Regions from separate parts of the Sphingomonas sp. PEI4 genome, predicted to be linked through region 4. Evidence: predicted binding sites of a transcription regulator. Region 4 holds the regulator's gene; each other region holds the start of a gene.
What was found. Region 4 encodes LexA, which represses DNA repair genes until DNA is damaged. Its sites were predicted from a motif close to GTTCCNCNCTTGTTCT; they were not measured.
Positions count from the first base shown of each region.

Region 1 (7,420 bases), on a different replicon from region 4:
GGTGATCCGCGAGCCAAAGGCGCGACGAACGAGGTCTGCGACGTTCGACACCGAGGGCGCGCCCACGGAGCCGATAGAAGACCGGTCGTCGTCGATATGCGAGAGCGCGCAGGCATCAAAAACCGTTGCCGGCGTGATACCGTAAGTCGCGAAATCACGGCCGCGGATCGCCAGCGGCCCCGCCTCGAAGTCCGCGCCCAACGCGAGCAGATCACGCACCGTCGCCTCTGCGTCAGCTGCGTTGACCGGCTGCCGAGCGAGGACCCCACCCGAACGAACGGAGATTGCGAGCGACGCGGGAGATGGCGTTCCGGCCACGGCTAGCCCGGCGGCACAGAGTTGAATTGCCTTCGCTAGGATACTCGCCGGAAGCACATCAATGCACCAATGCTGAATTGAACCCAAGCAGATGTCAGCGACTACAGGACATCGACACCAAAAGGTTAAACCCGAAGCAGCAGGCAAACAACAACACATCTGGAGCAATTCAATCGCGATTGTGGAGTGATACGGCGTAATCTATTGCGACGAAAGGCACGGTATTGCACCATGACCGTATGATATGTGTTTCAAACGGCTTTAGGCAATTATCAGCTAGGCCAGCTCTTAGCTGAGTCAGTTGTCGAGTGGTTTCGAGGTGACTGGAACGACGGTGGATATACGGGCCATGCGCTCTTGAAGCTGCAAGCTATATCGGGCGGATTGGCGCTCTTGATCGCCATCGGCTTCTGGTATCGGCCGTTCGACGACAAGCGGGCTGGGAAGCGAGGTGAGGTTTCGGCCTGCAGCGTCGCTGCGACGCATGACTTCTGCGACGCCGTTGCCGGCCTATCAACGGCGCTCCGCAATCCCGTCTTGCGGGTGGACCGAACCAGCATCCTGCCGCCCCGCGACACGCCAGGGGCCGTCGATCCCTTTATCACTCAGGCGAACATCGGCACGACGATTTGCCGACCCGGCTATGCCCGATCGGTCCGCCCCTCCTTCGCGGTTACCGCGCCCGTCAAACGGCGCTTGATGGACGCGCAGCATCCGGGCGAGTCCTTCGCCGATTACGAACTCGACCATCTGATCCCGATCTCGCTTGGCGGCGCGCCGCTCGACCTACGCGATCTGTGGCTCCAGCCCCGGCGCGGCCAGGCGAACGCGGCCGACAAGAATGCCTTGGCCTATGTCCTGTGGCGACTGGTTTGCGAGCGCCGCTTGCCACTTCGGACGGCGCAGCAGGCCATCCGGCGCGACTGGACGAAGGCCTACGACACATACGCGACGCCCGAGAATTTGGCGCGCTACCACTTTGCGCACCGGCAAGAGGAGCGCGACTAGGCTCGCACAGGCCCGCCGGATCCGACCCCAACATCAACCAAGGAGGAAATCATGCCACAGAATATTGCCGAGTTCCGGATCATCGGTCGCATCGGCAAAATCACGGCGCGCGAGAAGGTCACCTATGTGAGCGTCGCCGCCAATTATAACCGGCGCGACGGCGACGACTGGAAGACCGACACGCTGTGGAACAGCGTCGTGTGCTTCTCCAATATCGGACCCCAAGTCGAAGCAGCCGGGAAGGGCGATCTGGTGCATGTCACCGGCCGGGTCCGCGAGAGCAACCACGGCGAAGGCAACGAGGTTTCCTACCGCACCGAGCTGATCGCCGACACCTTCTCGATCCTGACCAAGGCCGAAGCCGAGCATAGCTGATTGGGGGTCGGAAGCGGGTTGGCGGCACGGCTCCACCTCCGCCGCGTTGCGGTCGAGCCAGCGTGGCCGTTCCAACCCGGTCGGGTGACGATCCTCGCTTGGTTGCCACCCGGACGAAAGAGATCGTCGCGCCGCGCGCGGCCCACCTTCTCATGCCGACCATCCAGAGTGGAGGATGCCGCCTGTGCCTTCGGTGATATTTTCCGGAGGCTAAAGTGACCGAAACCGACCAACTTCACAGGACATGGCCGATGACGAGACTACCGCTCGATGCCGAAATCCGAGCCAAGAACATCGTCGAACAGCTCGGCGGGGTGTGGCGCGGCACTCGCGGCGAATGCCGCTGCCCTGCCCATGACGATGGCTCACCCAGCCTGTCCGTCCGCCTCGGCGATTCGGCGATCCTCTTCCACTGTTTTGCCGGCTGTACAGCGCTCGAGGTGCTGAAGGCGCTTCAGCGCCAAAAGCTCCATGACCGTTCTGCGGTGGCAATGCCGGAGGGAAAACCAAAGCGCGACATGGGCGCGCTCGCCCTGCGTCTCTGGAATGCCAGCGTGCCGGTCGCGGGCACGCTCGCCGAAGCCTATCTCGTCGCCCGCGGCCTCTCCGCGCCCTATCCCAACGCCTTGCGCTTCAACCCGGCGACCATATTCGGCTCTGGTGCCGACAGACGCGTAATGCCCGCGATGATCGCCGCAGTCGAAAACGACCTCGGACTGGTTGCCGTCCAGCGGACCTTCCTCGATCCTGTCGACGTGCTGCGCAAGCCCATCCCAAAGCCGAAGGTTGCGCTCGGACTGCTCGGCACAGCAGCGATCCGTCTTGCGCCTGCGACCGAAGAGCTGGGCCTTGCCGAAGGGATCGAGGACGCCCGATCGGCGACGCAATGGTTCGGGACGCCGACATGGGCGCTGGGCGGTGTCGAACGGCTAGCCTTCGTCGCGATCCCGGAGAAGGTCCGCCGGGTGATCGTTTACGGTGACCGAGGCCGCGCTGCCGAACGCCTGCTCGAAAAAGCACGCGATCACCTGACAGCGAACGGGCGCGAGCTCATCAGCCGCGTGCCCGAGGATCATGACGACTGGAACGACGCCTGGCGCGCGCACCAGCGAAGCGCATGAAACCGCAACTGCGGCAGCTGAATTACGCGGATCATGGGCGTGTCAGCCAAGCCGCATCAACTGGGAAGGGTAGGGGGCGACGAGCCCCTTCAGATCGTCCCATGGTGCCGATAGCCAGTGATCATAGTCGTCGTCGTGAAGGACCACCGGCATCGCCTTTGGATGGATCGGCGCGACGATCGCATTCGGCTCGGTGGTCAAGAACCCATAGGCATTCCCGCGCTCGGTCGGTCGCCAGATTCCGGCAAAGGCAAAAATCGGGCGGCTAGGCACGTCGAACCAGTGCAGCGGCTTCTTTCCGTCCTCGCCAGGCGCGATCCCGAACTCGGAGAACGCCGTCACCGGCACCAGGCAACGACGCCCCGGCGTCGTCAGCATCGACCGCCAGAAGCTCGAACTGAGATTGCGCACGTTGGTCACGTACTTGGTGAGCTTGACCGCTGGATCGCGCTTGCTCGGCACCTGTGTCGGTACACCCCACTCCATCCGCTCGATCTTCCGGTCGGCGCCGTCCTGGATGACCACTTGGCCGTAGAACGGCGTCTTCTTGCCCGTCGGAAAGATGTCGGGGACCGGATACGTCTCGTCGGGCTCGTAAGGCGGGCGGATGCCGAATGTCGCCGCGATCTCCGCCTGCTTCGCGGTCAGCCTGTATCGATTGCACATCCGAGCACCCTTTCGGTGCCGGCAAGCTCCGCCCGCCGGCACTCTGGCCTTAGAGCTTGTCCTTCAGACCCTTGGCGGGCGTGAACGAAACCTTCTTCGATGCAGCGATCGTCATCGCCTCGCCGGTCGACGGATTGCGGCCCTGGCGCTCAGGACGATCCTTGACCGAGAACTTGCCGAAGCCGGCGATCGAGACGTCTTCGCCTTTTGCGGCCGCGCTTGCGATCTGGTCAAACACGGCGGCGATTGCGGCCTTGGCCTCTGCCTCGCTCGTGCCTGTCGTCCCAGCGACGCCCTTCGCCAGTTCACCGATGTTCATGCTACTTACTCTCCCTAGTGGATCTGGCCGGACCTTAGCCGTGCCGAGCGCCGATACAATGATGCTGCTCGACGATGCGTACGTCGCGGGCGCCCGCTCGATGGTCCGCAAACTAGCTAATCATGACGTGGACGAGGTGTATCAGGCCGGGTGCGGGCAGGGGCCGATCGCCGAGCTGGCGGCCGAGCCGATGCAAAGCCGCAGGCTGGATTTCTAACGCGCGCTGCGCTCTCGCGTGACGCGCGGATCTTCATACAGGTCGCGGATCGCGCGCAGGCGAAAGACGTTCCACCAGCGCTGCCATCGATGCTCGGCCGCATCGTGGATCATATGGCAACGCTGGCAGAGCGCCGCGAGATTGCCGGGCATGCTGTTGCCTGGATCGTGATCGAGATGCGCACAAGCCAGCACGACATAAGTCGTTCGTACCGACGCCAGAATGAAGCCGCCCTTGAGCGCGATCCGCTTGCCACGGCCGGAGCGCCAACACACGGCATCGGCATCCCACCAGCGACCATCGCCAAGATGGGCGACCCGACGCATATGCGGCCTCGAGCAGTGCTCGCAGCGCGCGCCGGCCCGATCGAACCGGATCACGTCCGACAGCTGGCGCCAGTCGATCGGGTAAAGCCAGCGGTTTTCAGGGCGGATCGGCATCTCGATTCTATGAGTCAGCCGATGGCAGAACGAAAGCAAAATCTTCTTGGTTTGTTTTTGGTCTGTTGTGTAACCGTTCCACGCGGTGCGTACCGTCAGTTTTCGTGGCGACTGCCCGCGATCGTGCGCGGCGACACTGGCAACTCACTCGAGATCGCGCTGTAGACCTAGTATTCGTTACGACTCCGTACCGTCCGGCCCTCGGCTGCGGTCAAGCCCAAAGACTCGGTCCGGCAGACATAAATCCGTTGACCAAGCGTCGGCGGTAACGGAACATAAAGCGAACACGTGGAGTCTAACCACCATGTCAGCCGCCCTCGATTCGCTTCCCCAGAGCATCGCCCATCTGCGAAGCATTGCGATGCCGATCGCCGAATACCGGGTCCTGCCGTTCGGGGTGAGTGACCTCGACAATCGTCTGAACGGGGGAGGGCTCCGGGCTGGAGCACTGCACGAGGTCGCCGCACGGACCTGTTCGCTGGTCGACGATGCGGCTGCCACGCTGTTCCTTGCCGGTGTAGCCGCGCGAGAAGCGCGGAACACTCGTGCCCCGGTGCTTTGGGCAAGCTGCCGGAACGATCTCTACGCCCCCGGCTTGGCGCAAGCCGGCTTGTGCTCGGCGAACGTGATCTACGCCCAGCCCAAGGACGACGCCGCGCTTCTGGCGGTTGTCGAGGACGCGATCCGGGATGGTACGCCGGCAGCGGTCGTGGCCGAGGCGGCAAAGGTTTCGATGGTCGCCACGCGGCGCCTGCAGCTCGTCGCTGCTGAAGCCGACATTCCCGTACTGCTCCTGCGCCGCTGGCGGGGCCGATCGCAAGACCCGCTCGGCGAGCCCTCCGCTGCCTGGACGCGCTGGCGGGTCGCCAGCGCCCCGTCGCAGCGGCTCGCGGTTGCCGGGGTGGGACGCGCCCGTTGGTCGGTCGAGCTGGCGCGTCAACGCACTGGCGGGTCCTTCTCATTGATCGTGGAGGGGTGCGATGAGACGGGTTGTCTCGCTGTTCCTGCCGCACTTGGCCATCGAGCGGCTGAGACGGCTGGACCGGCACGCTACGCCGCGGCCTGAGCGGCCCGCGCTCCAGCTTCCGGTCGACGACGATCCGGGTGAATGCTCTGTCCCGAGGGGTGGCGGATGGCGGCCGGGTGCGCGCTGGGCGCGGGCGCAATCGCCTACCAAGGCCGAGGTTGCCGGGCAGATAGCCGCGCTTCCGGCGCATGCGAAGCCGCCCATGCGCGAACTCGGGCGGCGATCGGAAGCTGCGAGCCATCCGTACAAGGACCAGTCGGTCACGCGACCGGCCATGATCGTGACACGGCCCGCAACCGCTCACGCTCCGCTGGCGCTTGTCGGCAAGGTCGGGCGTCGTGAGGAAGTTGTGGCCGTCTGTGCCGCGGCGACCTCGCTCGGCATCCATGTCGGAATGGCCGCGACGCATGCCCGCGCGCTGGTGTCCGATCTCGACTTCCGGCCCGCCGAACCAGAGGCGGACGCAGTCCTGCTCGATCGCCTGGCGCTGCTTGCCGTTCGGCGTTGGTCGCCCATTGCGGCCGCGACGCCGACCGATGGCCTGTGGCTCGACCTCGCCGGCTGCGATCACCTCTACGGGGGAGAAGAGCGATTTTGCCGACGCCTGCGCGCCTTTTGCCAGCGTGCCGGGTTTACCGCGCGCGTTGCGGTCGCCGACACGCCCGGTGCCGCACACGCGCTCGCCCGGTACGGCCGGGAAGATCTGACGATCGTGCCGGCCGGTGGTACGGTCCGAGCGATATCATCGCTACCGATCGCTGCCTTGCGGCTGACCGGCACGGCGCTCAGCGCTGCCAAGCGGTTCGGCTTCGAGACTATCGCAGACCTTTTGCCGGTCGCGCGCGGCCCGCTCGCGCGGCGGCTGGGCCTGCCCGCCATCACCCGGCTTGATCAGGCGCTCGGTGGCGTAGCGGAGCCGATCACACCGCGCGAAGATGTCACCGTTCCAGCCGTCGAGCGCCGCTTGCTCGAGCCGATCGGCACGGCCGAGGCGATCGCGCAGGTGATGGAAGATCTGCTGGGCGATTTGGCCGAGGTACTGCAGGCGAGAGGGCTCGGTGCGCGATCGCTCCGACTGTCGGGGCTGTGCGTCGACGGGACGGAACAGGTGGTTGCCGTCGGGACATCGCGGCCGACACGCGAAGTTCCCCATCTCCTGCGACTGCTGAAGCTCAGGATCGAGCGCATTGATCCCGGACTGGGGCTTGAGCAGTTCCTGCTTGTGGCGCCGCATACCGAGCCGCTCGATGCAGTGGATCTCGGCGCAGTGCTAGCCGGCGAGGTTCTGGTGCGCGACCCCGCGCGCCTCGTCGATGTCGTCGCCGGCCGCATTGGCCCGAATGCCGTCTATCGGATCGCGCCGATCCCGAGCCATGTACCCGAGCGAGCGGTCGCGCGCGCCGACCCGGTCGAAATGCCGGCAGGGTGGCCGATATGGCAGCGACCTGTGCGTCTGTTCGCCAGACCGGAGCCATTGTGGGGCGTCATCGCGCTGCTGCCCGATCAACCGCCGCGGCGCTTCGAGTGGCGTGGCGAGGCGCACAAGGTCGTCGCCGGCGATGGCCCCGAGCGGATCCACGGCGAATGGTGGCGCCGCGACGCCGAGACCTGGGCGGTGCGGGACTATTACCGCGTCGAGGATGAAGCAGGCGGCCGTTTCTGGGTGTTCCGGCGCGGCGACGGCACCCATGATGATACCGGCGATCTCAGCTGGTGGATCCACGGCGTGTTCGCATGAGCGCGCCCTATGTCGAGCTTCAGGTGCTCACCCATTTCTCGCTGCTGCGCGGCGCGTCGAGCCCCGACGAGCTGTTCGCGGCGGCGGCACTGCTCGGGTATTCCGCGATTGGGATCAGCGACATCGGTACGGTGGCGGGCGTCGTGCGCGCCTGGGAGGCGCAAAAGGCGACCGGCGTCCGCTCGATCGCG
Region 1 covers NZ_JBWXPI010000004.1:62,974-70,393, forward strand. The annotation lists gene AC1MLZ_RS22595 (muramidase) at 1-219, opposite strand, end outside; gene AC1MLZ_RS22600 (hypothetical protein) at 712-1,326, shown strand; gene AC1MLZ_RS22605 (single-stranded DNA-binding protein) at 1,378-1,701, shown strand; gene AC1MLZ_RS22610 (DUF7146 domain-containing protein) at 1,953-2,822, shown strand; gene AC1MLZ_RS22615 (SOS response-associated peptidase) at 2,865-3,488, opposite strand; gene AC1MLZ_RS22620 (HU family DNA-binding protein) at 3,538-3,807, opposite strand; gene AC1MLZ_RS22625 (hypothetical protein) at 3,866-4,024, shown strand; gene AC1MLZ_RS22630 (hypothetical protein) at 4,021-4,464, opposite strand; gene AC1MLZ_RS22635 (ImuA family protein) at 4,769-5,530, shown strand; gene AC1MLZ_RS22640 (Y-family DNA polymerase) at 5,445-7,229, shown strand; gene AC1MLZ_RS22645 (error-prone DNA polymerase) at 7,226-7,420, shown strand, end outside.
Region 1: AC1MLZ_RS22635 (ImuA family protein) is a predicted target of LexA. The motif match lies at 4,735-4,750, and genes of this name have one in related genera.

Region 2 (7,420 bases), on a different replicon from region 4:
GAGCAGATACGCTGGCGGAGGGGAGGTCGCACGGACACGCTCACGCGTTTCGTTCGATGCTCTGCTCCGTCAAATCGAGGAGATCGACTAAGCATCGCCGGAGGGTATGACCATCCCTGATCGCTTCTCGAGCCGAAGGACGCCAATCAGTCGACCTTCATTAACTGAGATGGGTATGGGGAGACGACATCACGTAAATCATCCCAATCCCCAGTCAGCCAGCGTTGATAGTCTTCGTCATGGAGGATCACCGGCATCGCTTTCGGATGAACTGGTGCCACGACTGAATTCGGCTCCGTAGTTAGAAAACCGTATGCGTTCCCGCGCTCAGTTGGCCTCCAAATACCGGCGAATGCAAAAACCGGCCGACTTGGTACGTCGAACCAATGCAGCGGCTTCTTGCCGTCCTCGCCAGGTTGGACGCCGTATTCGGAAAATGAAGTAACCGGGACGAGGCAGCGCCGTGCTGGCGTAATGAGCATCGACCGCCAGAAGCTGGACGACAAATTCCTGACGTTGGTGACATATTTTGTGAGCTTCGTCGCGGGATCGCGCTTGCTCGGAATCTGCGTGGGCACGCCCCATTCCATGCGCTCAATCCGGCGATCGTCACCGTCCTGCACGATAACGGCCCCATAGAACGGCGTCTTCTTGCCAGTTGGGAATATGTCGCCGACCGGGAAGGTTTCGTCGGCCTCATAGGGAGGGCGGATACCGAACGTAGCAGCCACGTCGGCCTGCTTCGCCGTCAACCTATACCGATTGCACATCCGCGCCTCCTGTCGGCGCCAGCGAACGATCGCCGGCGCATGTTCGTCAGAGCTTGTCCTTGAGACCCTTGGCGGCCGTGAACGCAACCTTCTTGGACGCTGCGATCTTGATAGCTTCACCGGTCGACGGGTTGCGTCCGTCCCGCTCAGGGCGATCCTTCACGGCAAACTTGCCGAACCCTGGGATAGAGACTTCCTCGCCCTTTGCAGCGGCGTCCGCAATCTGATCAAAAACGGCCGAGATCGCCTTCTTTGCGTCGGCCTCGCTAGACCCAGTCGACGTCGCAACACCTTTGGCCAGCTCGCTGATGTTCATGCTACTCATGCTCCTTATAAACGAGCAGGACCCTTACCCATGGCAAGCGACGAGACAAAGACCGTGCTGGACGAGGCGAATGCAAAGGCGGTTGCGCTGATGCTCGACAAGCTCGAGAACCACGACGTCACCGAGGTCTATGAGGCGGTCGGCGGGGTAGGGCCGATCGCTGATCTAGCGGCTCAGGCCATGAAGACGCGCAACATCGATCTTTAAGAGGCGGCGTGTCGCTCGCGGGTGATGCGGGGATCCTCATACAGGTCCCGCAACGCCCGCAGGCGAAAGGAATTCCACCAGCGCTGCCAGCGATGTTCAGCTGCATCGTGGATCATGTGGCAGCGCTGGCAGAGCGCTTTGAGGTTTGCCGGCGCACTGTTGCTCGGGTCATGATCGAGATGCGCGCACGCCAGAACGACATAGGTCGTCCGCACCCTCGCCAGTGCGAAGCCCCCCTTCATCGAAACCCGCTTGCCTTGGTCCGATCGCCAGCACGACGTATCAGCGTCCCACCAGCGTCCATCACAAAGATGAGCGACGCGGCGAAGGTGCGGCCGACGGCATTGCTCGCAGCGCCTGCCGGCACGGTCGAACCGGATCGTGCCTGACAGCTGCTGCCAGTCGATCGGGTAGAGCCAGCGGTTCTCGGCGCGGATCGGCATCGCATTTCTATGAGTCACGCGACCGGTCTTGGAAAGCGGAATTTCACCGTCTGTTGCCGGTTCGTATCGCGTGCGTTCCATTCCGAAACGATGAGCTGAGACGATCGGCGCTTGACCAACTGTCCGCATTAACGGAACATAAAGGGAACGAGTAGAGTCTTAGAACACGATGTCCTCCGCCCTCGATTCCTTCGCGCCAAGCATAGCGCATCTCCGGACGATCGCCACGCCGGTCACGGATTACCGTGTGCTGCCTTTCGGCATTGAGGAGCTCGACGGCCGACTTGGGGCTGGGGGTCTGCGTGCCGGCGCGCTTCATGAGGCAACGGCACAAAGCGGAGCATTGGTTGATGATGCAGCCACCACGCTGTTTCTAGCCGGGATCGCGGCGCGCGAAGCGGCAATTGCCGGCGGGCCGGTTCTGTGGGCGAGCTGTAGGCCAAACGTCTATGCGCCGGGACTGGCTCAGGCTGGTCTTGCGTCAGCAAGCGTGATCTACGCGCACCCTCCTGACGATGCCGCGTTGCTGGCTGTGATCGAGGACGCGGTGCGCGACGGCACGCCGTCGGCGATCGTCGCGGAAGCAAGCAAGGTCTCGATGGTTGCAACGCGTCGCCTGCAGCTGGTCGCAGCTGAAGCCGACATGCCGGTACTGCTGCTGCGTCGTCGCCGCGGCCGTGACCAGGATCCCTTCGCCGAACCGTCCGCCGCGTGGACGCGCTGGCGGATCGGCTCCGCGCCTTCGGCGCGGCTGGAGGTCGCGGGCGTAGGAAGAGCGAGATGGACGGTCGAACTGGCGCGGCAACGCGGCGGTGAGGGCTTTTCCCTAATTGTGGAGGGCAGCGATGAGACGGGTCGTCTCGCTGTTCCTGCCGAACTTAGCCATAGAGCGGCTGAGACGGTTGGAACGGCCCGCTACGCGGCCGCCTGAGCGGCCCGCCCTGCAACTGCCGGTCGACGACGATCCTGGTGCCTGTTCGGTGCCGCGGGGCGGCGGTTGGCGGCCTGGCGCCCGCTGGGCGAGAACCAGTGCGCAGTCGCGCGAAGAGGTTGAGGCGCAGATCGCGTCGCTTCCTGTCCACGCGAAGCCGCCAATGCGGGAGCTTGGCAGGCGATCGGAAGCGGCGAGCCACCCGTACAAGGCGCACGCGCCTGCATTGCGGCTCGCCACGCCAGTTATGCCCCCGGTCCAGCACGCGCCGCTCGCTCTCGTTGGCAAGGTCGGCCGGCGCGAAGAGGTGGTCGCTGCCTGCACCGGTGCGCAGTCGCTCGGCATCCATCCCGGTATGGCCGCCACCCACGCCCGCGCGCTGGTGTCAGATCTCGACTTCCGTCCGTTTGAGCCGGAAGCCGATGCAGCACTCCTCGATCGCCTCGCTCTGTTGGCGGTACGGCGCTGGTCGCCGATCGCGGCTGTCACCCCGGCTGATGGCCTTTGGATTGATCTCGCCGGCTGCGATCACCTCCATGGCGGAGAAGAGCGGTTTTGCCGTCGTCTGCTCGCCTTTTGTCGTCGTGCAGGCTTCACCGCGCGCGTCGCGGTCGCCGATACGCCGGGGGCCGCCCACGCGCTGGCCCGTTTTGGAAAAGCCGATCTTACGCGCGTCGAGCCGCACGGCACGGTCGAGGCACTCAGCCCGTTGCCGATCGCATCGCTGCGCCTGACGCCCACGGCGTTGACCGCGGCGCGCAAATTCGGATTCGAACGGATCTCAGATCTCCTGCCAGTCGCGCGCGGACCCCTCGCGCGCCGGCTCGGGCTGCCGACCATCACACGCCTCGATCAAGCCCTGGGCGGTGTCGCAGAGCCAATCACCCCGCGAGAGGACATCGAGGTCCCGGCGGTCGAACGCCGGTTACTGGAGCCGATCAGCACGGCCGAGGCGATCGAACAGGTCATGGGTGACCTCTTGGGCGATCTTGTCGTGCTGCTGCGGGCGAAAGGCGTTGGCGCACGCTCGCTCCGCCTGACGGGAATGCGCGTCGATGGCACCGAGCAAATCGTCGCGGTCGGCACATCCCGGCCGACACGGGAGGTCTCTCACCTTCTGAGGCTGTTGAAGCTGCGGATCGAGCGGATCGATCCCGGCATGGGCCTCGAGCAGTTTCAAATGGTGGCGCCGCACACGGAGCCGCTCGACGCGGTTGATCTCGGCGCCGTCCTCGCTGGTGAAACGCTGGTGCGCGACCCCGCACGCCTGGTCGACCTGATCGCAGGCAGAATCGGGATGCACTCGGTCTTCCGCATCGCTCCCGTCGAAAGCCATGTCCCGGAGCGGGCCGTGGTCAAATCCGATCCCAACGAGCTGCCGGGAACATGGCCAGAGTGGAAGCGGCCGATCCGTCTCTTCGCGCATCCAGAGCCACTGCATCGCGTGATCGCCCTGATGCCCGACCAACCTCCGCGGCGCTTTGAGTGGCGCGGCACGACGTACAAGGTGGTTGGCGGCGACGGTCCCGAACGCGTTCATGGCGAATGGTGGCGGCGTGACGCGGAAGTATGGGCGGTCCGCGACTATTACCGCGTCGAGGACGAGACTGGCGGTCGCTACTGGGTCTTCCGTCGTGGCGACGGTTTTGAGGACGACACCGGCGACCTGTCCTGGTGGATGCACGGGGTCTTTGGATGACCCACTATGTCGAGCTTCAGGTGCTGACACACTTCTCGCTGCTCCGCGGGGCGTCCAGTCCAGAGGAGCTGTTCGCGGCCGCTGCCGTGCTTGGCTACCCGGCGATCGGCGTCAGCGACATCGGCACGGTCGCCGGTGTTGTGCGCGCATGGGAGGCGCAAAAAGCCACTGGCGTCCGCTCGATCGCGGGTACGCGCATCGATCTTTCATGCGGCCGTCGCTTGCTGCTTTACCCAACGGACCGTCCGGCCTGGTCGCGGATCACCCGATTGCTGACCGTCGGCAAGAAGCGGGCGGGAAAGGGCGGTTGCCTGCTGCACTGGCACGACCTCGAGCCATGGTCTGAAGGCGTCATCGCCATTCTGCTTCCGCACGAGGCGGACGAAGAGAACCTCGCTGCGCTGAAGGACCTCAAGGCGATCTACGGCCGTCGGGGCTACATGGCGCTGTTCCAACGGCGTCGGCCGGGCGACGCGGTCCGCATCGATGCGCTGGCCCGACAGGCTGGCGGAGCGGCAGTGCGCGCGGTCGTAACCGGCGACGTGCTGTATCATGCGCCTGAAGCACGGCTGCTGCAGGACGTGGTGGCCGCGGTGCGCGAGAAATGCACCGTCGACGAGCTTGGCTATCGGCGTGAGGTGAACGCCGATCGCGCGCTGAAATCCCCCGATGAGATGGTCAGGCGTTTCCGCGCCTACCCCGACGCGTTACAGGCCAGCGTCGACATCGCGCGGATCTGCACCTTCAATCTTGGCGAGCTTCAGTATCAGTACCCGCATGAGAAGCTGATCGACGGTCTGACGGCCCAGGAAGCGCTCCAGAAGCTCGCCACAGAAGCGGTCGAGCGGATGTTCGATGGCGACGTGCCGCAGCCTTATACGGACCAGATAACGCACGAAATGCGGCTAATTGGCGAGCTTGGCTACGCGCCGTACTTTTTGACTGTCTACGCGATCGTGCGGGAAGCACGCCGGCGCGGGATTCTGTGTCAGGGGCGCGGATCGGCTGCCAACTCGTGCGTATGTTTCGTGCTTGGCGTGACCTCGATCGACCCGATCAAACATGAGCTGCTGTTCGAACGGTTCGTGTCGGGGGAGCGCCGCGAGCCTCCCGACATCGACGTCGACTTCGAGCATGAGCGCCGCGAAGAGATCATCCAGTGGATCTACGAGACCTACGGTCGCAACCACTCCGCGCTGACGGCCGTCGTGACGCGCTACCGCGCGCGGGGTGCAGTGCGTGACGTCGGCAAGGTGCTTGGTCTGCCGGAGGATCTTACCTCGTCACTGGCAGGGCTCGTCTGGGGCTGGTCGGCCGACGGCGTAGGCGAGAAGCAAGTCGAAGAGCTCAACCTCGACATTGGCGATCGACGGCTCCGTCTGACGCTCGAGCTTGCACGAAAGCTGATTGGTGTGCCGCGGCACATGTCCCAGCACCCGGGTGGGTTCGTCCTCACCCATGACCGTCTTGATGACCTGGTGCCAATCGAACCAGCCGCGATGGAAGACCGCCAGATCATCGAGTGGGATAAGGACGACATCGATGCGCTGAAATTCATGAAGGTCGACGTTCTCGGTCTGGGCATGCTCGGCTGCATGAACCGCGCCTTCAACATGCTTGAGGCGGACAAGGGGCTGCGGGTCGGGCTGGCGGACCTGCAGGACGACGACCCGGACGTCTACGCCATGATCTCCAAGGCAGATACGCTCGGCACCTTCCAGATCGAGAGCCGCGCGCAGATGTCGATGCTGCCACGGATGAAACCGCGGCGCTTCTACGACCTCGTGATCCAGGTGGCGATCGTGCGGCCAGGACCGATCCAGGGCGACATGGTCCATCCGTATCTTCGCCGACGCGAGGGACTCGAGAAGCCGGAATATCCCCGGCCGGAGTTGCGCGCGGTGCTTGAGAAGACGCTTGGCGTCCCGCTGTTTCAGGAACAGGCGATGAAGGTCGCGATCGTCGGCGCCGGCTTCACCGCGGCCGAGGCGGACCAGCTGCGCCGCGCGATGGCGACGTTCAAGTTCACAGGCGGGGTCTCGCACTTCAGCGAGAAGCTGATCGAGGGGATGGTCGAACGCGGCTATCCAAGAGAGTTTGCAGAGCGCACGTTCCGCCAGCTCGAGGGCTTCGGCTCCTACGGTTTCCCGGAGAGCCATGCGGCGAGTTTCGCCAAGATTTCCTACGCCAGCAGCTGGATGAAGCATCATCATCCCGACGTGTTCTGTGCGGCGCTCATGAACGCGCAGCCAATGGGCTTCTATGCGCCGGCGCAGATCGTCCGCGACGCGCGCGACCACGGCGTCGAAGTGCGTCCCCCTTGCGTCAACGCCAGTCGTTGGGATTGCACGCTGGAGAAGACAGGCGGGCGCTACCTTGCTGTGCGGCTCGGCCTTCGGCAAATCCGCGGCCTGTCGAACGCTGATGGCGCGAAGATCGTTGGCGCGCGTACGATCACACCCTTTGAGAGCGTCGAGGACGTCTGGCGACGGTCTGGCGTGCAGCGCGCCGCGATCGAAAAGCTGGCTGACGGCGATGCCTTCCACGGCTTCAGCGTTGATCGTCGGCAAGGACTTTGGAAGGTAAGGGGGCTCGGCGAGGCTCCGTTACCGCTTTTCGCGGCAGCTGATCGATCGGCCGAAACCTTTAGCGCGGAAGGCCTCGAGCCAGACGTCGCACTGCGGCCGCTGACCGACGGCCGAGAGGTGATCGAAGATTACCGGGCGCTGCAGCTCTCGCTTCGCGCGCATCCGCTGACGTTCGTGCGCGACGAGTTGACTAGGCGCGGCGTCACCAAATGCGCCGATCTCGCCAACATTCGGGATGGCCGATACGTCGAGGTCGCCGGCATTGTCCTGGTCCGTCAGAAGCCCGGCTCCGCCAAGGGCGTGCTGTTCATCACGATCGAGGACGAAACGGGCATCGCCAACGGCATCCTCTGGCCCGATCGTTTCGAGGCACAACGCCGGACGATTATGTCGGCGTCGATGGTCGGCCTGAAGGGGCAGGTTCAAAAGGAAGGCGAGATCATCCATGTGATCTGCA
Region 2 covers NZ_JBWXPI010000005.1:39,974-47,393, forward strand. The annotation lists gene AC1MLZ_RS23425 (SOS response-associated peptidase) at 147-770, opposite strand; gene AC1MLZ_RS23430 (HU family DNA-binding protein) at 817-1,086, opposite strand; gene AC1MLZ_RS23435 (hypothetical protein) at 1,126-1,302, shown strand; gene AC1MLZ_RS23440 (hypothetical protein) at 1,299-1,745, opposite strand; gene AC1MLZ_RS23445 (ImuA family protein) at 1,915-2,676, shown strand; gene AC1MLZ_RS23450 (Y-family DNA polymerase) at 2,924-4,375, shown strand; gene AC1MLZ_RS23455 (error-prone DNA polymerase) at 4,372-7,420, shown strand, end outside.
Region 2: AC1MLZ_RS23445 (ImuA family protein) is a predicted target of LexA. The motif match lies at 1,879-1,894, and genes of this name have one in related genera.

Region 3 (7,420 bases), on a different replicon from region 4:
GGCGAGCATGTCCATCTGATGCCGATCGTTGGCGCGCACGCGGTTGGGGATCAACCCGACCATGTGGATGGGCGTGCGGCGCTTAGCGTTTACGGTCTGGATCGAGTCCGAAACCTGCTTCGTCGATGCGGGGCCGAACGGCCCCAGCTCGACGGGGACGATCAGGTGGTTGCACACCAACAGGGCCGCATAATTGATCCACGACCACGAGGGCGGCGTGTCGATGACGCAATAATCGAAGAGGCTATCGAGCACCGGGAAGTTGGCGTTCAGGTTGGACAGCGCGGGCGGATAGTTCGCGTCATATTCGCCGCCCATGCGGTTCGAGTAGATCGCGAGACGCGGGAATGTGGCGGGCGGTGTGTAGCCCGGCTCGAACAGCGGCTTGCAGCTCCCAAGGCTCTCGAAGTCGGCGAGCGCATCGGTCGCGTTGCACTGGCGGTCGAGGTCGAGGAACAGGACGCGGTGGCCGGCGTCGGCAAGATGCCATGCCACATGGCAGGCGATCATCGTCTTACCGGCGCCGCCCTTCTCGACGTTGATGGCGATAGTCTGCACGCTCTACCAGCCGCGATCGGAGCGGTTGTCGGTCCAGCGGTCATGCCCCTGATAGTTGGAGTCCGTCCGCGTATTGCGACGGCCTTCCTCGTCCGGGGTGTCGCCGCTCCACGTGCGCGCGCCGTTGTAGCCGGAGCCGCCCTTAGCGATGGCCCACACGATTAGGACGAAGAGCCCGACTACCAGCAGATTTCCCAACATGGCCTTTGCCTCCGTCGCCTTGATGAAAGGCGCATCCTGTAATATACGATACCGCTAATGCCGTCAATATGCGGTATCGGTAATTACTAGGGCATTGGATGACGTCTAGCAATATCCGGTCAGTCGGTCGCCCTCCAATGGAGGACCAAACGCTCGCGCGCTTTCCGAAAGGAACGCTTGGTCGCATCAAATCCGTCCTGCGGCCAGGCGAGAGTCAGGCTGACTTGCTGCGCGAGGCCGTCGAGCTGGAATTGCGAAGGCGGGAAGGGCCGCCGGTAGGCGGCCCCGACCGCGATTAGTCGCGGTCCTCCGAACCCTTGGCGAGGATAGCTACACCGTCGGCGATCAGCTCGACGGTGTAGCGCTTGCCCTCGGCCGCGTCGTAGGAGTTCTGCCGGACCCGGCCAGTGATATGCACCAAATCGCCCTTCTGCGACTTGCCGGCGCGCTCGATCAGTTTGCCGAACACCGTCACCTCGTTCCAGTGCGTGTCCGTCACCCACTCGCCATTCTCCTGGCGGTTGTAGTTGGCGGCGACGCTGACCTTCGTCACCTTGTCATGCTCGGTGATCTTGCCGACCCGGCCGATGATCCGAAACTCCGCGATGTTCTGCATGGTCCTGTCCTTCGATCGATCAGGCTAATTCCTGATGGGATTTGAAGGGGAGCGAAGGCGCCGCGATCAAGAGAAAAAACGGAGGGTCCGCGAAGCGGAAACCGTAGGCGAAGCCGGTTATTCTCTTGATCGTAGAAGGCGGCGAGCGCCCATTTTCCCATCGACATAGGAATAGCCAGACGAAGGACTCGGCCTGGGCCGTCGCGATCGGTGCGTTGTCGGCAGGCGCAAGGATCTCGGTATCAGGTAACGATCGGCGCAAGCTCGGCTCGGCCGCGGGGAAATTGGGAGTCGACCACGTGGAAAGGGAAGGATGCCGACGACAATCGCGCCGCCCTCGCTTGGGGCTTGGCGCTACGGCGGCGCTCAAGGACGAAAAACGGTTCGACCGGGCATCAGCTCAACCATTTGAGCGCAACAGAAGTCGCATGCTCCCCTCGGGAGCACCGCGCCGTAGGCGCGTCCGACGCTTCGGCTTGGTATTACCGGTTATTGCGTGGGTTTTGGGTTGGTCTAGGCGCTTCTCGCCGTCAGGCGCCAGAGCGTTGGCCGACTAGGCCAACTCCATCTGAACATAGAATAGATGAATCATGGAGCGGTTGACCATTTTTTTGAGACTCTCGTTCCTCGATGCCGATAGCGAGGCGGATCATGATGCTGCGCAGGCCGGCGTCATCAATATCCTCGGCCGCGACTTGGCGGGGGGAGCGCCATAGGCGCATCGCTTCGATCTCCTCGATACGGTCGGCTTCCCGCTGCACCACGTCATCGGGCAGGGGAGACGGACGGAAGCATCGCGGAAGGAAAGGGACAAGGCTGTTCGGGAAGCGCATCCGGTAGACGTTTGACGTCTGCTCATAGCGCGCCTTTGGGCGATCGGGGGTTGGTTCGACCGGGACGCATCGCCGCTGCCTGTCGAGCATCCCCATACTGGCGAGGATCTTGAGGCCGCGCCCGACGCTCGCGCGCGACAACCCCGTGTGCGTCTCGATCCATTCCCATGTCGGGAACACCTTGCCGGCGCATGTGCGGGCGAGCTGCGTTAGCTGCTCGAACACCCGCACGGCCGCGGGCGTAATCAGCGTGACGAGGCGTTCGGCCTCGGTGAGCTGACGGGCCTCGGCGCGGGCAAGGCGCCTGATCGCGTTCTTACGCTTCAGCAGCTCGACGGCGTTGCGATAGAGCCGGTCCGTCTCGCCCTTCGCATAGGTGTAGAAGAAGTCGTCCTCGAACGTGCCGGCTTTCCGGCTGTGAGGATGGACGTGAGCGCGCGTCGGGTTCGGGGCGCCCGATCGCGACCTGGCCCGCTCGTTCGTCACCCTTTCGAGCGCCATGAAACTCGCGCGCGCGATTGAAACAGCTCCCATCTTTCGTCCCCTTTCGGGGCTGGGACCAGGCAAAACTAGAGCGTGGCGCGAAGCGCGCTCCCTTGAACCGAGGCTCGGGAACGGGTATGAGAGAGGTGTCTTACGACCTGATCGATGCCGCCAAGCATCGCTCATCACGTTCCAGGGTGCCCGGCCTTCGTGCCGGGCATTCGTTTATGTGGTCACAGCCGCTCTTTCCTCGATCTTGCCGACGTGCTGCCGGTCGAGAGGATTTTGCAGAATTAAACGGCGACGCGGAAGCGCTGGCGGTTCGTGCTATCCCGGATCAATGCCGAAAATCGTTCGTGCTATCCCGGATCAATGCCGCTGGGATTCGTGCTTTCGCGGATCAATGAGGGTTTTGGATTCGTGCTTTCGCGGATCAATCGACCCGCGCGCTGCCCCCCTGCCGCGAATCAGGCGAGCGCGGATGCGCTCGCTAGCTTCATGACTTTCGGTTCGATCACGACTTGGCAGTATCCGGTCTTTCTACCGGGTCGAGGCGCTGTCTTCGCGCCGCTGGGCGGGGCGTCGCACAGTATTACCCGGTAGTCCGGTATGGCATCGGCCTCTAATATCGCCTTCAAAGCATGGCGAAAATGGGCGAGAGAGTTTTGATAGCCGAGCTGGAGACGTAAGTCGTCGAGGCTCAATTCGTAAGCGCCATCGACGCAAGCCGAACGGGCGATTTCATATAGGCGGCGCTCGACTGGACCGAGCCGGAAATAGGCGGGTGCATAGTCGAGAACCTGCCGGTCGCGCAGGATCGCCCGAAAGAGCCAATCGCACAGGCGCACCCGGACCGCTTTCAGACGCTTCTCTCCTGGGCGGTCACCGTTCTTCGTGTAATAAAGTTTCGCCTCGGAAAGCCACGAGAAATACCCCTCCTCGCCTTCGCCACCTGCCTCAATGTCGGTCTTGATCTGCGTACCCTGAAGCCGTTCAAGCGCTTGCGAGAGGCGAGTATAGGATCGCGCGGAAGGATTGTTGCCCGTCACGGTGAACAGGTCATGCGCGGTAAAATAGAAGTCCTGCGAGACTTCGCCGCCAGCTTCGAGCTTCGCAACCATCAAGCTGGCGATGTAAAGGACGATCTCCTTGTCATAGATCGTCGCAACGCCCTTTGCCGTAGGCACGATCTCTATCGAAACGCTGTCGGTCTTGTAGGAAAGCGTTTTGGTCCACTTGCCCTTGCTGAGTGCGAAGAACGGGAACGCCATCAAGGATCGCTCGCCTCGCACTTCGCTCATAAGCGGGCTGTCGAGGGCGAAAAGATCAGCTTGGGTTGGCGGCATCGGCCTCGTCTCCATCATGGCGCCAATGACGCGGTTCCATTCTCGCCCCCTTTGCATTGATCCGCAAAAGCACGAATCCAGCTCGGGGAATTGATCCGGGAAAGCACGAAGACAGAGGGCGGGCCTGTGGGGCCGTCCTTGTCGACGCCGCCCTAGGGGCTAGGATTCGTGCTTTCGCGGATAAACTCATGTGACGCGCTCGCCGGCGGGCATGTCGAGGCGGGCGAGGTTGTTGTAGAGCGTCGACCGGCTGACGCCGAATGTGTGCGCGACCTCGCGGGCCGTCACCTCTGGATCGTCCAGCAGCCGCTTGGCCTGGCGCAGTTGCGAGAGTGACAGGATCGGGGGACGGCCGCCATTGCGGCCTCTCGCGCGAGCGGCCTTCAACCCGGCCCTGGTCCGCTCGCTGTTAAGCCGGCGCTCGAATTGCGCCATGCTGGCGAAGATATGAAAAATCAGCTCGCCCCCGGCGCTGGTGGTGTCGAGCCGTTCGGCAAGGCTTTCAAAGCCGACGCCGCGCTTGGCGAGGGCATTCACCGTAGCGATCAGGTGGGGCAGGTTGCGGCCGAGCCGATCGAGCCGCGTCACCACCAGCGTATCGCCAGTGCGTAACGTGCGCAGCGCGTTCGCCAACTCGGGCCGGTCGTCCTTCTTGCCGCTGCCATGCTCCGAATAGATATCGGCGCATCCGCTGGCGCGCAGCTCGTCCAATTGCCCTGCTAGGTTCTGGTCGTCGGTCGACACACGCGCGTAGCCCACCCGCATCGGGCCTGCCTTCTTGATCGCCGCGCTGTCATTGTCCAGCATTCGAGTTCACCCGACGTTATCTAGACGCTGATACCTAGACTGAAAGGTGGACGGTCGCCAGCGCCAAAGCGCTGGGACGGTGTTCGCTGCGTCCAGCGTCTATACGGTGTCCAGAATACGACCGTTTTCCGGACGGCGCGTGCTTCAACACAATGAGCCAGACGGAGCATCTGCGTGTTCCCTTTCCGTTCCATCGGGCGCTACAAGGGGCGCGAAGGGAATCACTATGCTGCCACTGATGCAGCCGGTGCCGATCGCCGAGGTGCCGACGGGGATTCTTCTACGGATCGTCGGCGCTGCGGGCGCCGGCTTTCCAAGCCCTGCCCAAGATTGGCAGGACGACGCGATAAGCCTGATAGAGCTGTTGAGGCTCGATCTGGCCGCGAGCTTCGTGTTCCGCATCAGCGGCAGCAGCATGATCGAGGCCGGGATCTACGATAACGATGTAGTCGTGGTCGATCGCGACACCCGCCCTGCACAAGGGCATATTGTGATAGCGATCGTCGATGGTAGCTTCGTTTGCCGCCAGCTCGTCGAGCGACGCGGCGGCGCATTCCACGAGGCCCGTAACAGCCAGCAATGCTACGAACCGACGTCGGCCGAAGGCGTGGAAATATGGAGCGTCGTGCGGACAGGCGTCCGCGACTACCGGCGCTAGACGGTATGTCGTGGGCGATCGTCGACGTCTCCAACTTCTATGTTAGCGCGGAGCGCCTGTTCGATCCGAGCCTGTCACCGCGCTCGACGAGCTGCGCGAGGCGATGGCGCGGCGCGCTGCGCGAGCGGCCGAAAAGATACGAGCGCAAGGGCTGGCGGCGAGCCAATTGATCGCGTTCGCGCATGGGTCTCGATACCGTGCCAACCCACCATCGGCGTCGCGATCGGCGCGGCTATCTCCCCCAATCAACGATCCCCGCGTCATCATTGGGATCGCAGCGAAGATGATGGAGGCGATGTTTCAGCCGGGAGGCGTCTATACGAAATGCGGAGTGCTGCTGGAGGATCTGACGCCGGAAGGGCAGGGGCAGACTGACCTCTTCGCAGTGCCGGACCCAAAGGCACCGGCACTGCTAGCCGCGATGGACGGGCTCAACGACCGGTTCGGGCGAAACACCGTCATCCTTGCCGCACAAGGATGCGGGGCGCGATCGTTCGATACCAAGCGATCACAGAAGAGCCCGGCCTGGACAACACGGATCGGGGAGATACCGATCGCGACATAGCCCTTGCCGGCCTGGATGGATGATCCTACCTGTTAGCCGTGTCACCACCGTTGGCACGGCCGCTGCCTTGGCGAAGGATCTCATGGTCCAACGAGTTTTGAATGCTCCTGCGTCCGCACCCTGATCCGGCCGTTGGAGACGAGCAGCGCGTCTCTGTCTGGCCGAGAAGGAGATGCGTATGTATTCGACAATCGACGGTGCAAAACAGCGCGCCAATTCGCTCGATAGAATTATGAAAACCAGCGGTTTTGCGTATCCATTGCGCAAGTCGCAGCACGCCGTGGCCCGCGGTGGCGGTTTTCGGGACTGGCACGACATGACTAGCGCTCTCAAGAAACAAGAGCGCCATTGTGACCCGGAAACCTTCCGGCGCCGGCTGTTAGAAGCGTTGCCGGCCCCGTGCGAAGCTCCGGTCAGGGCTTGGCTCAATCGGGAGCCCAGGGAAGAAGCGCCTGCCGGCGATGTTCCCGCTGGATGGTATCGCTACGTCTTTCCCTATCAGTTCACGGCCGCTGCGATGCTTCGTCACGATCCGGCGATCCGACGAGGCTCCGGGCCGGGCCAACGACTGCGCGAGAAGCTTGTCCCGGGTGTGCTTCTCAACATCAATGGCGGCGAGCGCCCATATGCCCGGCTCGAACCCGACACGCTGGCGATGGTGTTCGAGGGAACGCCGGAAGAGGTGTTCGGCAAGGACGCGCTTCACCCGCGTTTCGCGGTCGAGTTGAAGACCCTTCAGGATGCCGGCATCATCGATGTGCGAGATGACCATGTCGCCATCGTCCCGCCCGATCGCGACGAAATCCTCGATCGCGTACTGCGCGATAAGATCGACAAGGTAACGTATTGGCTTAGCGAACCGGGATATGCCGGCGATGCGAGCAACGCGCTGCGTGACGCACTGGCGGCGATCGGGATCGACGATGCTCTCCGACTTGCGGAAACCCTCCTTCAATATGGTGGGGAAGCTTATATCTTGCCGTCTGGTCCCATAAAGGAAACCCTCCGGGATCTGGCGGCGGTTGGTCGCATTCAGGCATTCGCGCGCTTCTTTGATCTGTCGGCGACGATCTGGCCGAAGGACAAGGAGCTGATCCGGGGTATGATCCCGGCTATTATCCTCAACGCCTATTTTGCCGAGCATTTGGGCTTAGTGGGTTCGAGCCGGCTTATGGCCTGGACGGCGAACACCCCAGAGTGGGCGCATGATGTCGACGCTGCACTATCGACACCGGTCGTTTTCGAACGGGTCGTTCTCGGCATGGCCGAGGCGATACGATCGGTGCCTTGAAGCAGGAATGACGTTGGTGGGCCTGCGCCTGGCCCACCAACGTCGCAACGGAGGGGCAAAGA
Region 3 covers NZ_JBWXPI010000007.1:16,204-23,623, reverse strand. The annotation lists gene AC1MLZ_RS24890 (ParA family protein) at 1-558, opposite strand, end outside; gene AC1MLZ_RS24885 (hypothetical protein) at 562-759, opposite strand; gene AC1MLZ_RS24880 (single-stranded DNA-binding protein) at 1,055-1,375, opposite strand; gene AC1MLZ_RS24875 (RNA replicase) at 1,906-2,877, opposite strand; gene AC1MLZ_RS24870 (replication initiator protein A) at 3,159-4,037, opposite strand; gene AC1MLZ_RS24865 (recombinase family protein) at 4,224-4,844, opposite strand; gene AC1MLZ_RS24860 (LexA family protein) at 5,083-5,502, shown strand; gene AC1MLZ_RS24855 (hypothetical protein) at 5,508-5,672, shown strand; gene AC1MLZ_RS24850 (DUF4113 domain-containing protein) at 5,606-6,067, shown strand; gene AC1MLZ_RS24845 (hypothetical protein) at 6,246-7,358, shown strand.
Region 3: AC1MLZ_RS24860 (LexA family protein) is a predicted target of LexA. The motif match lies at 5,021-5,036, and genes of this name have one in related genera.

Region 4 (7,420 bases):
CATCAAGGTCGAATAGGTCATGCGCGGTCTCCCTCTTTCGGAGACCATTCGGCGTTATGGTGGGGGCGGGAAAGTATCGGGAACTACGCATAAGCGCCGCATGTGCGTAGTTCCCGACGCTGTCCGCGATCAGTCGCAGCGATAATTTGCGGTCATCGCCGGGCATATCGGCCTCACCGCGAACAACGGCGTCGTCACGTTGGGCGGCCGATCAAGCGCGCAAGGACCGCCGCAGGACCGCCGCCTCGTCGAACCGTTCACCGGCGTCGCTTCAATTGCCGTCGTTCAAGCGCGTGTGGGCCCGCGCGGTTTGGCTGCGAGGAAGGCAGCTGCGATCGCATCGCGCATCGGCTTGGGTGCGAACGCCGCGTCGTAGGGCAGGGGGCGCTTGGGCAATCCATCCGGGCGCGACCGCAACGCCTGCAGCCAGCTGTACCGGTCGCTTAATCCCCAGCACATCACTGTGCGGCATTGCGGGTAGGACAACATCAGATCGAGATAGGCGCGGGTATGCGCCGCCACTTCACGATCACGCGGGCCGATCGCACTCGGCAGGGGATTGTCATGGACGTCGAGTTCGGTGACGAGCAGGTCCAAGCCCATTCCCGTGACGTCGTCGAGGAACCGGCGCCACGCAGTCTCGTCCAACGCGCCGAGACCGGTCGGTGCCTCGCTATATTTGCTTCCAAGGTGACTCTGGACCCCAAGGGCGGTGACGGGGGTACCGCGTTTCAAGAGCCGTTCCAGCAGTCGCAGCACGGCATCGCGATGTCGGCCGTTGTCCGACTGCCAACTCATATAGTCGTTATAGACGAGTTGCGCGCGTGGCGCCGCCGTTCTTGCAGTCCGGAAGGCCAGCTCGATCGTCGTCTCGGCGCCTAAATGTCTCGACAATGCCGTTTCGCGCAACAGGCCGGTGTCTGGGTCGATGGCCTCGTTCACGACGTCGAAGCTATCTACGGTCGCTGCATAGCGCCTGGTGACGGTATCGATATGGGCGATCAAAAGCCGATGGGCTTCGGCACGGGGGTTTGGACCATAATCATGCGTTCGTGTCCATTCCGGCATCCAACGTTCGGTCTGCCAGAGCAGTGTATGCCCGCGAACGCCCAGGCCTGTCTCACGTGCCCATGCAACCAGGGCATCCGCTGCACGGAAGTCGAAGCTGCGGGCGTCGGGCCGTAGCGCGCTCCATTTCATTTCGTTTTCAGGCACGATCAAATTGCATTGTGCCGCATTCAAGCGGCGATAGGCCAAGTCCGCGAAATTCGAGCCGCCAAGCGTGCTGCCGAAACGAATATTTTTTGCTCGGGCGAGCGCGGCCAGTGACGGTGGGGATTTGGCGCCCAGACCCGTGAACCCCGGGATCAGCGCGAGCGCTGCCCCGCCCGTCATTATCGTCCGACGATCAATCACAAATGCCGCCTCTCATCGCCATCCCCGCTCGTTCGCAATGACCGAGCCATGGATTGACGGATTTCCATGACAGAATATCCGTCTTGATCCGGCAATCCTCTATCATATCCAGATGTTGGCAAGCCATTTCGCATCATGAAAGCGACAACGTCGTCAGCCGTCAACCGGTCTCATGCTTGCAAGACGCGATCGCCCGGCCACTCACGGCCGGACTCGGGAGTGGGGATGCATGAAGCTGGTCGAGGCAACGAAGAACCGTCAAACGACGGAGCAAGGCACTATCGGTTTCGGACTTCCACAGATTGTGCCTTGCTCATCAACCGCTTACCCGCATTTGCTGTACCCGCATTGGTAGCAGGTCAGGCATCCCTCCAGCATATGCGCGGTATGGCGCTTGCAGCTCGGGCATTGTTCGCCGGTTGCGTCCAGCGCGAGTGCGGGCTCGGGCTCCGAATGCTGGCGCAGGATGCGGCCGATCAGGGCGATCAGGCTGGGTGCGTAGCTACCCTTGGTTTCGTGATCCAGGCGAACGAGCGCGCCGCCCTTGGGCGAATGGACGCGTTCCAGCTCCTCGAACAGGAAAGTGGCATCGCCGCGGCGGCACGCTGCCGACAGCGTCCGGGTGAGCGCCGCCATCGTCTCGAAATTCTCAACCGAGCTGGTCGAGATGAAGATCTCGAACGGCACGCGGCGGCCATCGGGATGCACATAATCGTTGATCGTGAGGTAGTAATTCTCGCCGTCGATCGGCCACTTGATCTTCACCGTCTTGCCGCTCAGCACCTGCGGGCGGGTCAGCACGTCGGATGCGGTGACAGAGGGCGGCGCGACGACCGGCTCAGGCTCGGCAGTGTCGCTCTTCACCGACAGCACGGAGCCGCGAATGCCGCTCGGGCGATAGGTCGTGCAGCCCTTCATGCCCTCGCGGTACGCGGTCAGATAGACCTCGCGGAACGCTTCGTACGGCATGTCGGCAGGGCAGTTGATGGTCTTCGAAATCGCCGCGTCGACCCATGCCTGCGCGGCGGCGGCGACGGCGATGTGATCGTCCACCGACAGTTCGAGCGCGGTGACCATATAGTCGGGCAGGGCTGCGGCAGGATCGAAGCCCGGCATCCGGCTATACAAATACCAGCCGTAATCCTGCACCTCGAAGCGCTCGAGCGTCTGGTCGGTCGCGGTCTGTTCGATCACGACGGCGCGATCGTAATGCCAGCTGAAGGTCGGCTCGACGCCCGAGCTGACGTTACCGTAGAAGATCGATGTCGTCCCGGTCGGCGCGAGCGTTAGCAGCACGCCGTTGCGGATACCGTAAGTGCGGATGTCCGCGACGAGGTCGACCGGCAGCTTGGTCAGGAACGGTGCGCGCGCGAATGCTTCGGTGTCGTAGGCAGGGAAGGTGCCACGCTCCCGTGCCAGCGCCACCGACGTCCGATAGGCCTCGATCGCGATCGCCTTGCCGATCTCCTCGACCAGCGTTGTCGCCGCGCGGCCATAGCGCACCCGCATCTGCTGCAGCAGATTGCCGAGGCCGGTATAGCCGAGACCGATGCGACGCTTGGCGAGCGCTTCGGCGCGCTGTTCCGGCGTCGGGAAGGGCGAGGTGTCGAGGACATTGTCCAGGAACCGCACGCCGACCTGCACTGCGCTACGCAGCCGGTCCCAGTCAACCGCCGCTTCGGGCGTGAACGGGTGCAGTACCATGTTGGCAAGGTTCACATGGCCGAGATCGCAGTCGCCATTGGGCGGCAGGGGCTGCTCGCCGCAGGGATTGGTCGCGGCGATCGTCTCGCAATAGTTGAGGTTGTTCAGCCGGTTGACGCGGTCGATGAAGATCACGCCGGGCTCGGCATAGTCATAGGTCGTGCGCGTGATCAGGTCGAACAGCTCGGCGGCGGGCAGCCGGCGATAGACGTACCACGGCCGCCCGTCCTTCTCGCCGACCGCGACATGCTCGCCGTCCGCGCGCGGCACGTGGAAGCCCAGGTCCCAGTCCGCGCCGGCCTCCAGTGCCGCCATGAAGTCGTCCGTCACGGTTACCGACACGTTGAAGTTCTTCAAGAAATCCTTGCGCGTCTTGGCGGAGATAAACGCCAACACGTCGGGGTGCCAGACCGGCAGCACGCCCATCATCGCGCCGCGCCGAGAGCCGCTCGACCGGATCGTGACGCACATCCCGTCCCACATCGCCATGAACGGGATCACGCCCGACGAGATCGATCCGGTCCGGCCGACGACCGCGCCGTCCGGGCGCAACGTACCGAAATCCATGCCGATGCCGCCGCCCTGCTGCTGCGTGAACGCTGCGACGTTCAGTGCCGGCATGATCCCGACACCGGGTAGGCCGGGTTCGCTGTCCATCGAATCCTGGATCGTCGGCGAGACGAAGCAGTTGATCCATGTCACGCGTTTGGTCGTGCCTGCGCCTGCGAAGATGCGTCCGCCCGGTACCCAGTCGCGGGCTTCGAGCGCGCCAAGCGCCTTGGCGGCCTGCGCCGCATCGTCGTTCGCATAGACGCCGCCGACGACTCGCGCGAACGTATCGGACGGCGTTGCCTCGCTACCGTGGCGGTATTTCTCGCGCCAGATATGGACGGTGACGGGCTGGTCGAGCGGGCCCATTGCGGTATCGGAAGTCATCGGGCGAACCTTAAGTCATTGTACGGGCCAGCGTTCGACATACCCAATCTCGGGACGGAAATGGCCTCTTCCAATCTATGGGTTTGAAATCCGGAAAGCGCAACATGCAGTGTGTGAAGCGGTACATTCATGCCATAGGTTGATGATTGCTCGGGCAGGCGCGTGGTGCGCATCGCGATGCTCCGATCGCGATGAAAGGTTCGATGCTATTTTTCCTGGCGTACCCAAAGCCCCCCTTTGGTTCGCTCTCGCGTGGGCATGACCGACAGGCCCCGAGCAGGCGAACTTGTCGAGCCTGTGTCTGGCGAACCGGGTGATGAAACTGGATTGAAGGATGCCTCGGCACGGTGAGGCATCAATCGCACATCCCTTCTTTTGCCAACGCCATTGGCGAACCGCTCTGCATGCTTCTTCAAGCACAAGGTATCACCCGCCTTAAGCGGCGGCCTTGGTGCTGTTCGCTAGACTTGCCGTCCGTGACTCTGACAGCGCCATCGTCAACACAATCCTCGGCATGGGCGACAACCGGGAAACGCGTAGCTCCATCAACCGGCGAATTGTCTGCTTTAGGCGCGCCACCTTGTACAACCCGCTTTTGCAGACGCAAAATCGCCGAGGTTCGTTACGGAATGAGCGCGACTGCAAACCGATCGTTAGACGGCGTTGCTCCGATCCAGAGGACGAGCATCTTAGTCGAGTGTCGATGCTACGCACTGATAACATCCCGCACTACCGGTTATGACGACTGGAGCAACGCTCCGGCCTTTGTCGGGGCCTACGCGAACGGCCGTCACTACCGGTCGCTTTGGCATCCACATCGGCTTTTCATCCGCCGCACCGCCTTGATGTCAAACGCGTCTCGATACCCGCTACTCAGTCGTAGCGGCGGAGAATGCCGGAGAGCTTGCCCTGCACGCGGACTTGGGCGGGGGCATAGCGTTGGGGGTCATAGGCGCGATTGGCAGGGTCGAGGCGTACCATGGCGCCTTCGCGGCGGAAGTATTTGAGCGTGGCTTCGCTGTCCTCGATCAAAGCGACGACGATCTCGCCATCACGAGCGGTCTCGGTACGGCGGATCAGGGCGTAGTCGCCGTCGAGGATGCCGGCCTCGACCATCGAGTCACCGGAGACTTCGAGCGCGTAATGCTCGCCCGTGCCGAGGAGCGCGGCGGGGACGGCGAGCATCGTGCTGCCTTCGAAGGCCTCGATCGGGACGCCGGCAGCGATGCGGCCGTGGAGAGGTATCTCCACGACGTCGTTCGCCGGGTGCGGTACGGCGGCGGACGCGGGTTTTACATTCGATGCCTTCGCCTGCGCCTTCTTTTCCGCACGCTCAGGCATCCGCAACACTTCGAGCGCGCGGGCGCGGTTCGGCAAGCGGCGGATGAAGTTGCGCTCCTCAAGCGCGCTGATCAGGCGATGGACGCCCGACTTCGATTTGAGGTCGAGCGCGTCCTTCATCTCCTCGAACGACGGCGAGACGCCGGTTTCGTTGAGGCGATCGTTGATGAAGCAGACGAGTTCGTGCTGCTTGCGCGTGAGCATGGCGGTTCTCCGTCCGGAACAGACGAGGAACTTCTATGGAACATAATTAACGCCGTCAAGCGTCCGTATCACGCGATAACGAGGATTTCCGCCGATTCGCCGGCCAATGCGATCGGAGCGCTGCCGGGGCGAACGATCAGACAGGTCGACCGGGCCAAGGTCAGCAGCATCGAGCTGTCCTGTATCGTGGACGCATAGGCCTTGCCGTCTTTGAGTTCGGCGCGGAGATAATCGGTGCGGGCGTTGTTCGCAGGCAGGTCTTCGCCGAGCAGCGCGTGCGTCGTCTGCGGTAGCGGATCGCGTGCGCCGGCCATGTGCGCGACGACGGGCTTGACGAACAAGATAGCGGTGACGAACGCCGAGACCGGGTTGCCGGGCAGGCCTAGCACCATCATTCCGCCGATCCGGCCGGCCATCATCGGCTTGCCGGGGCGAAGCGCGATGCGCCAGAAATCGATGGTACCGCCGGCCGCTTCGATCGCCGGGCGGACGAGGTCGTGATCGCCGACCGATGCACCGCCGGTGGTGACGAGCAGGTCGGCCTGGACGCTGGCGAAGGCGTTGCGCAGGACGTCGAGGTTGTCGGGGAGGATGCCGAGGTCGATGACGTCGACGGGCATGTCGGCCAGCATCGCGGCGAGCATGATGCCGTTCGATTCAGGGAGCGCGATGCCGTCGGTGATCGAGCCGGGGGGGACGAGTTCGTCGCCGGTCGCGGCAACTGCAACGCGCACGCGGCGGTTGACGGCGAGGCTGCCGTGCCCGCCGGTCGCTGCGACTGCGATGCGCGCGGGGCTGAGGCGGTCGCCGGCGGCGATCAGGCGAGTTCCGGTGGAGAAGTCGAGTCCCTTGCGGCGCGTGTTGCGGCCGAACGTCGTCGGGCCTTCGCCGGCGAGGATCAGGGCTTCGCCGTCCCGTTCGGCTTCTTCCTGGACCATCACCGTGTCGGAGCCTTCGGGCATCGCCGCGCCGGTGAAGATGCGGGTGGCTTCTCCAGCGGCGACCTGGCCGGCGAAGGGGCGACCGGCGGCGCTTTCGCCGATGACTTTCCAAGGGCCGGGGAGGTCGGCGTAACGGATCGCGTAGCCGTCCATTGCCGAGAGGTCGGCGGCGGGTTGGGTGCGGCGCGCGAGGATATCCTGCGCGGCCCACCGGCCTGCGGCGTCGCGCAAGCCGACGGTCTCGCTACCGACGCGGGGGGCCATTGTGAAGAGGCGGGTCTGGGCTTCGGCGACGGGGACTAGGGTCATGCTTTTAGCTCTGATATTGCGCGATGTTCCTGCCGGAAGTGCAGGAAGTTCACACGCTGGGAGACATTTCGGTGGGGGCGGTTCTGGCGATCGAGGTTTGGAACGGTCTCGTCCGGCAGAAGGTCCGGCAGGAGCGCGTTAGTTTGGGGCATGCCTGGCGCTTTGCCATGGGCTGGGGGTGTAGGACAAATGTTGTTGGCCCCGCAGACGCAACCTCTTCATCCTGACTTTCGCGAGGATGCCGGGCTGGGGTAACGGGCAACAGGTTGCGCTGCGATATGCTACTCGGTATCAAGCCGAGCATTCGCCCTGGACCCGGTGCAATTCCGGGTGGCTATTCCGGCCGCCGATCCGCCGGACAACGCAACGACGTCTTCAAAGTGAACCGCTCGCGCAATTGTGGCGGTTCGTGCGTCCTATGCGGATACATCCATGACATCTTCAGCAATCTCTCGTTACCGCACCGAATGGTTCAGCGGCCAAGCCGCCGCGCGCCGCGACGTTCTCGCCGGCATGGTCGGCACCTTCGCGCTTATCCCCGAGGTCATCGCCTTCTCGTTCGTGGCCGG
Region 4 covers NZ_CM155258.1:565,749-573,168, reverse strand. The annotation lists gene AC1MLZ_RS02480 (universal stress protein) at 1-21, opposite strand, end outside; gene AC1MLZ_RS02475 (endo-1,4-beta-xylanase) at 286-1,416, opposite strand; gene AC1MLZ_RS02470 (adenosylcobalamin-dependent ribonucleoside-diphosphate reductase) at 1,741-4,056, opposite strand; gene lexA (transcriptional repressor LexA) at 4,930-5,601, opposite strand; gene AC1MLZ_RS02460 (molybdopterin molybdotransferase MoeA) at 5,670-6,851, opposite strand; sul1 at 7,160-7,215, shown strand; gene AC1MLZ_RS02455 (SulP family inorganic anion transporter) at 7,284-7,420, shown strand, end outside.